Microbulbifer sp. A4B17: one gene and its partner. The protein of the gene in region 1 binds, or shares a complex with, the protein of each later gene. Links are inferred from orthologs where the notes say so. Each region holds a gene or a part of one and is shown on either strand. Other genes may lie near its edges.

Region 1 (3,676 bases):
TTTTCGTAGAAAAATCTACTTATCGAAAGCTTGTCGGCGAGACAGCACATCATCGACCAAGCCATATTCCTTGGCTTCATCGGCACTCATAAAGTTATCCCGCTCCGTATCTCTCTCGATATCACTGACTGGACGTCCAGAATGGTGTGCCATCAATTCATTCAAGCGATGGCGAATCTTTAGAATTTCCTGGGCGTGAATATGAATATCACTCGCCTGCCCCTGAGCACCACCGCTGGGCTGGTGAATCATTACACGGGAGTTAGGTGTTACGAAGCGTTTACCTTCAGCACCTGCTGTCAGTAAAAAGGCACCCATGCTACAGGCCTGCCCGATACACATAGTGCTGACATCCGGCTTGATAAACTGCATGGTGTCATAGATAGACATGCCGGCAGTTACCGAACCGCCCGGTGAATTGATGTACAGGTGAATATCTTTATCCGGATTCTCAGCTTCAAGGAACAGCAGCTGAGCAACAACCAGGTTGGCCATATGGTCTTCTACAGGCCCGACCAGAAAGATCACACGCTCTTTCAACAAACGGGAATAAATATCAAATGAGCGCTCACCCCTGGCGGTTTGCTCTACCACCATGGGGACTAAGCCGGATGCTGAGGGCTCTATTGAACCTTTTGGAAAATCAATTCGTGCCATAGGTACCATTGCTTCCTTTTGTGGCGTATTCGGCAGGTCAGCGAATAGGCATCGTTGCCCATGCTGAAAATTTGGTTTTCAGAGCTTAACCGGTCAGGCGAGAGAAAGCCAGCCGGTAAAAAGGAAGGAGATGTAGGGGCGTCACGCTTGAGCAGACGCCACCCCACACCTGATTGAAGTGAGAGATTAGCCTTGCTTTTGCGGCTTAATCACTTCGTCGTAGCTGCTGTCAACTTCAGATACTTTAGCTGAAGCCAGTACGTGATCAACAACCTGATCTTCCAGCACAACAGACTCAACACCAGAGAGCAGTTCGCGATTGCTGTAGTAGTAATCAACAACCTCTTGTGGCTGCTGGTAGGTAGAGGCCAGCTCTTCAACTTTTGCCTTTACACGATCTGCGTCAACAGAAATTTCGTTCTGCTTAACGATTTCACCAACCACCAAGCCTAGAACTACGCGGCGCTTGGCCTGCTCTTCGAACATAGTGTCAGGGAGCATACGCTCTGCATCTTCAGCCTTAATCTGACCACCAAACTGCTGAACCATCTGACCACGCAGAGTAGTTACTTCGCTGGCAACCAGAGCGGAGGGCAGCTCTACCGGATGCTTCTCGAACAACTGATCCATAATCTGGGTCTTGACTTTGTTCAGAGCCGCATTCTTCAGCTCGCGCTGCATGTTATTGCGAACTTCCTCGCGGAACTTCTCTTCGCCACCTTCCTGAACACCGTAAGCCTTGAAGAAATCTTCGTTCAGCTCGGGGAGCTCAGGCTTCTCAGAGGAGGTTACTTTAATGTTAAAGGTAACTGCAGCACCGCGAAGCTCTTCTGCCTGGTAATCTTCCGGGAAGGTCAGATCGAGATCTTTCTCTTCACCAGGCTTCATACCCTGAATGCCTTCCTCAAATCCGGGGATCATCTGGCCGGAGCCCAGCACCAACTGGTGCCCTTCGGCCTTACCGCCTTCGAACTCTTCACCGTCTTTGCGGCCAACAAAATTGATAACAACACGATCACCTTTTTGCGCTTTACGCTTGGTGTCTTTCCAGGAGGACTGCTGCTTGCGCAGAACATCGATCATGTTCTTAACGTCTGTATCAGTAACTTCTGCGACAGGGCGCTCTACAGTAATCTCAGCAAGATCAGAGAGTTCAACTTCAGGGTAAACTTCGAAGGTCGCTACGTATTCGAGATTTTCGCCAGCAGCAGTCTGCTTAGCTTCGATGCTGGGCTGACCAGCAGGCTTAACCTCTTCCTTCTGTACAGCTTCGTAGAAAGAACGGCTCATTACCTCACCCAGAACTTCCTGACGAACGCCAGCACCAAAACGCTGACGAACAACTTTCATCGGCACTTTGCCTTTGCGGAAGCCGTTGATGCGAACAGTCTTAGCAGCCTGCTGGAGGCGTTTGTCCACTTCTTTGTCGACGATTTCCGCCGGCAAGTTGACCGTTAAGCGACGCTCCAGACCGGAAGTAGTTTCGATGGAAACCTGCATGTTTATCCTCGTGAGACTATCTCTGTAATCGCGCCGCAGCGCCAACGAATACCGGGTCGCCGAGACTTAGCCAGCAACCTCGTGGGCGCAGCATCAAAACATTATTTTGAGCTGCCGCCAAATACACAAGAAGCCCGCACCCACCCCTCCAGGGCAAGTCACACGGACTTCAAGGCTTTTAATTTGGTGGGGACGGGGAGACTCGAACTCCCACACCTTTCGGCACCAGAACCTAAATCTGGCGTGTCTACCAATTTCACCACGTCCCCAAATCGAACCTGCCGCTAACTCTTTGATATTTAAGCGCTTTCGCTACTTTTTCAGAGCCTATCGCGACAAGGGGTGCAGATTGTGCCACAGCATTTTGAGGGCTTCAACACTTTACTGAACACTTTCCTCACAAAATAAAAAAAGGCGCCCCAAAGGCGCCTTTTTCGGGATCTAACTAGGTTAGACTCGCTCTACGACAGTGGTAATACCCTGCCCCAGACCGATACACATAGTGGATACACCCAGGTTGCCACCTTCATTTTGCATAACACTCAGCAAAGTACCGGTAATACGCACACCAGAGCAACCAAAGGGGTGGCCGAGAGCGATAGCGCCACCGTACAGGTTGACCTTCTCATCCATCTGTTCAAGCAGATCCAGATCCTTCAGCACTGGCAACGCCTGGGCCGCAAATGCCTCATTAAGCTCAAACTTGTCGATATCGCCGACAGTCAGGCCCGATCTCTTGAGCGCTTTCTTGGTGGATGGTACCGGACCGTAACCCATGATGGATGGATCAACACCAGCCAGCGCCATCTCTTTCACTCGAGCAATAGGAGTCACACCCAAAGCCTGAGCGCGCTCAGCGGACATAACCAGCATCACTGAAGCACCGTCGGTGATCTGGGAAGAAGTACCGGCAGTCACCTGGCCATGCTTGGGATCGAATGCCGGCTTCAGCTGGGCCAGACCTTCGACGGTGGTGTCGGGACGGATGGTTTGATCAGTCTCAACCAGGAAAGGCACGCCGTCATCGTCGTGACCTTCAATGGCAATAATCTCGCGATTGAATTTGCCAGCTTTGGTAGCTTCGGCAGCACGGTGGTGAGAGCGAGCGCCGAACTCATCCATCTGCTGACGCTGGATACCGTGCATCATTGCCAGGTATTCAGCAGTCATGCCCATGGAGCCGGCAGCTTTGGCCATATAGCGGCCCAGCATTGGGTTGGGGCTGACATGCTCCATCATGTTCAGGTGACCCATGTGCTCAACACCACCCACAACGTACACATCGCCAACGCCAGCCTGGATGTTGGCAGCTGCAGTATGCAGGGAGGACATAGAGGAGCCACACAGACGATTGACGGTCTGGGCTGGGATGGTATGCGGCAGGCCAGCGCGCAGCAGGATAAAACGAGCTACGTTGAAGCCCTGCTCGTCGCGCTGCATAACGCAACCCCAGATCAGGTCATCGATCTCAGCGGGATCGAGCTTGTCATTGCGCTGCAGGAATTTTTTCAGCAGCTCA
Region 2 (3,075 bases), 1.3 Mb from region 1 along the record:
GACGAACGAACTTACCTTCGATCTCAGAGGTGTTGCGGATAGTTTCACGGTAGGCAACCTGAGGCTTACCGATGTTTGCTTCAACGTTGAATTCACGCTTCATGCGGTCAACGATGATATCCAGGTGCAATTCACCCATACCGGAGATAATGGTCTGACCGGTTTCTTCGTCAGTCTTCACGCGGAAGGACGGGTCTTCCTGGGCCAGTTTGCCGAGGGCAATACCCATTTTTTCCTGGTCCGGCTTGGACTTGGGCTCAACCGCAACAGAGATTACCGGCTCCGGGAATTCCATACGCTCCAGAACAATCTTGTTGTCTTCGGAGCACAGGGTGTCACCAGTGGTTACGTCTTTCAGACCAATCGCAGCAGCGATGTCACCAGCCAGTACTTCTTTAATTTCCTGACGATCGTTGGAGTGCATCTGCACCATACGACCGACACGCTCTTTCTTCATTTTTACGGAGTTGTATACCGCAGTACCGCTCTCCAGCTTACCGGAGTAAACACGGAAGAAAGTCAGGGTACCAACGAAGGGGTCGGTAGCAATTTTGAACGCCAGTGCAGCGAACGGCGCATTGTCGTCAGCTTCACGGCTCTCAACAGTTTCGCCATCTTCCAGAGTACCTTCGATCGCCTTAACTTCAGTCGGCGCCGGCAGGTATTCGATAACTGCGTCCAGTACAGCCTGTACGCCCTTATTCTTGAACGCAGAACCGCCCAGAACCGGTACAATTTCGTTGGCCAGGGTACGCTGACGGATAGCTGCCTTGATTTCTTCTTCGGACAGCTCACCTTCTTCCAGGTATTTTTCCATCAGCTCTTCGCTGGCTTCAGCGGCCGCTTCTACCAGGTACTCGCGCATTTCGTCGCACTCGTCCTGCAGCTCTGCGGGAATGTCAGCGTAGTCGAAAGTCATGCCCTGGTCGGCTTCATTCCACAGAATGGCCTTCATCTTCACCAGGTCAACAACACCCTTGAACTCATCCTCAGAGCCAATAGTCATCTGCAGAGGTACAGCGTTCGCGTTCAAGCGATCTTTCAGCTGGCTCACAACGTTGCGGAAGTTCGCACCGGCGCGGTCCATTTTGTTTACGAATACCATGCGCGGTACTTCGTATTTGTTTGCCTGGCGCCATACGGTTTCAGTCTGGGGCTGAACACCAGAGGAACCACACAGTACAACAACAGCACCGTCGAGTACGCGCAGGGAGCGTTCAACTTCAATAGTGAAGTCAACGTGTCCCGGGGTATCGATGATGTTTACACGGTGCTGGTCGAACTGCTGCTGCATGCCAGACCAGAAACAGGTAGTCGCAGCAGAAGTAATGGTGATACCACGCTCCTGCTCTTGCTCCATCCAGTCCATGGTGGCAGCACCTTCGTGTACTTCACCAATTTTGTGGGATAGACCAGTGTAGAAAAGTACGCGCTCGGTAGTGGTGGTTTTACCGGCGTCTACGTGGGCACAGATACCGATGTTACGGTAACGTGCGATAGGCGTTTTACGTGCCACAGTTGTATCCTCGATATAACGGCAAAAGGCAGCCTGGAAATTTCCGTGCTGCCTTTCGGTATTAATTTCCGATGTTGGTATTCATCAGACTTAGAAGCGGTAGTGAGAGAACGCCTTGTTGGCTTCCGCCATACGGTGTACATCTTCACGCTTCTTGACCGCGCCACCCTTGTTCTGGGCTGCGTCGATCATCTCGTTGGCCAGACGCTGGGCCATAGACTTCTCGCCGCGCTTACGGGAGAACTCTACCAACCAACGCATCGCCAGAGCCATACGGCGCGAGGGGCGCACTTCTACAGGCACCTGGTAGGTCGCACCACCAACACGGCGGGATTTAACTTCCACCATAGGCGCGATATTTTCCAAAGACTCTTCAAATACTTCGATCGGGTCTTTGTTCAATTTTTCAGAAACAGTCTCAAGGGCACCGTATACGATACGCTCTGCAACTGACTTCTTGCCGCTGATCATGACGTGGTTCATGAACTTGGCCAGGGTGACGTTCCCGAACTTGGGATCGGGTAGTACTTCGCGCTTGGCGACTACTCGTCTTCTCGGCATGGGTATTGCCTCTCTTCAGGGTTATTCTGAGACGCCGCCGTAAAACCTTACAATCCGGCGAGCTCAGCCTTACTCCGGTTGGAAACCGAAACGCAAATCGTTAAAGGTGATTAACCTTTAGGTCGCTTGGCGCCGTACTTAGAACGGCCCTGCTTGCGATCGTTTACGCCGGCACAGTCAAGTGCACCGCGTACAGTGTGGTAGCGCACACCCGGCAGGTCTTTTACACGACCGCCGCGAATCAGTACCACGCTGTGCTCTTGCAGGTTGTGGCCTTCACCACCGATGTACGAAGTTACTTCGTAACCGCTGGTCAGACGCACACGGCAAACCTTACGCAGTGCAGAGTTCGGCTTCTTCGGTGTAGTGGTGTACACACGAGTGCAAACTCCGCGACGCTGCGGGCTGGCCTGCAGAGCAGGAACGTCGCTTTTTTCAACTTTGCGTTTTCTCGGCTTACGAACCAACTGGTTGATCGTTGCCATTAAAAATCACTCCAAAAATAAAATGCCCCCACCTCTAACAGTGAGGGCCTATCGTCTGTGTGTATCGTCCGATCCTGGGATCAAACGGAACACCCCACATAAGCGGGGGCCGCATTCTATAAGCGACAACCCGCCTAGTCAATCGGCGACGGAAGTAAGTGCTTACATCACAGACAGTCGCCAATATCAGATCGGGCACCGAAGTGCCCCAACCTATCCCACTCCATCAGCAGATAGAGTGGGATACGCCTTATTCGCCTGAGGACTTCAGTGCCTCAGTCAGAGCCGCTTCAACCTCAGCTGCGGAAGGTCCTTCACCGAAGGCCTCTTCCAGCTGCAGGCTGCGCTTGCGCTTGCGCTCGCTGTGGTAAGCCAGACCGGTACCAGCCGGGATCAGGCGGCCCACAACCACGTTCTCTTTCAAGCCGCGCAGGTTGTCTTCCTTACCAGTTACCGCCGCTTCGGTCAGAACGCGGGTGGTTTCCTGGAACGAAGCCGCCGACAGGAAGGACT

Evidence for each region. The genes of interacting proteins can lie anywhere in the genome.
Region 2: the proteins of tig (region 1) and rpsG are in contact, whole or in part, in a crystal structure (PDB 3GTY), measured with the Thermotoga maritima proteins. The link is inferred for Microbulbifer sp. A4B17 from one-to-one orthologs. Residues at the interface, in WP_004081061.1 of Thermotoga maritima: Glu122, Val124, Val129, Leu130, Tyr133, Glu188, Gly259, Ile262, Tyr263, Glu266, Ser270, Glu273, Gln274, Glu277, Arg308, Gln311, Ile312, Ser315, Tyr316, Glu325, Arg329, Arg336, Leu363, Phe366, Trp367, Arg373, Leu377, Arg381, Leu384, Glu387; in WP_004081843.1 of Thermotoga maritima: Lys34, Lys52, Lys55, Glu59, Arg62, Gln63, Glu66, Asn67, Lys69, Val71, Arg95, Ala109, Lys110, Lys111, Gly112, Arg113, Pro114, Glu117, Glu121, Ile124, Ala125, Tyr127, Asn128, Asn129, Thr130, Gly131, Lys135, Asp139, Arg142, Met143.

What each region holds. Positions count from the first base shown.
Region 1 is NZ_CP029064.1:1,852,406-1,856,081, reverse strand. The notes cover bases 1-2,991. They hold tig (trigger factor), read right to left. Parts: upstream 2,158-2,991; coding sequence 844-2,157; downstream 1-843. Other genes in these bases: fadA (acetyl-CoA C-acyltransferase FadA), read right to left, coding at 2,608-2,991; clpP (ATP-dependent Clp endopeptidase proteolytic subunit ClpP), read right to left, coding at 16-657. Also shown: more of fadA, read right to left, coding at 2,992-3,676. UniProt on the Bacillus subtilis protein: Involved in protein export. Acts as a chaperone by maintaining the newly synthesized protein in an open conformation. Functions as a peptidyl-prolyl cis-trans isomerase.
Region 2 is NZ_CP029064.1:601,838-604,912, reverse strand. What follows is about bases 343-3,075. They hold rpsG (30S ribosomal protein S7), read right to left. Parts: upstream 2,078-3,075; coding sequence 1,607-2,077; downstream 343-1,606. Other genes in these bases: rpoC (DNA-directed RNA polymerase subunit beta'), read right to left, coding at 2,813-3,075; rpsL (30S ribosomal protein S12), read right to left, coding at 2,188-2,562; fusA (elongation factor G), read right to left, coding at 343-1,516. In the rest of the region: more of fusA, read right to left, coding at 1-342.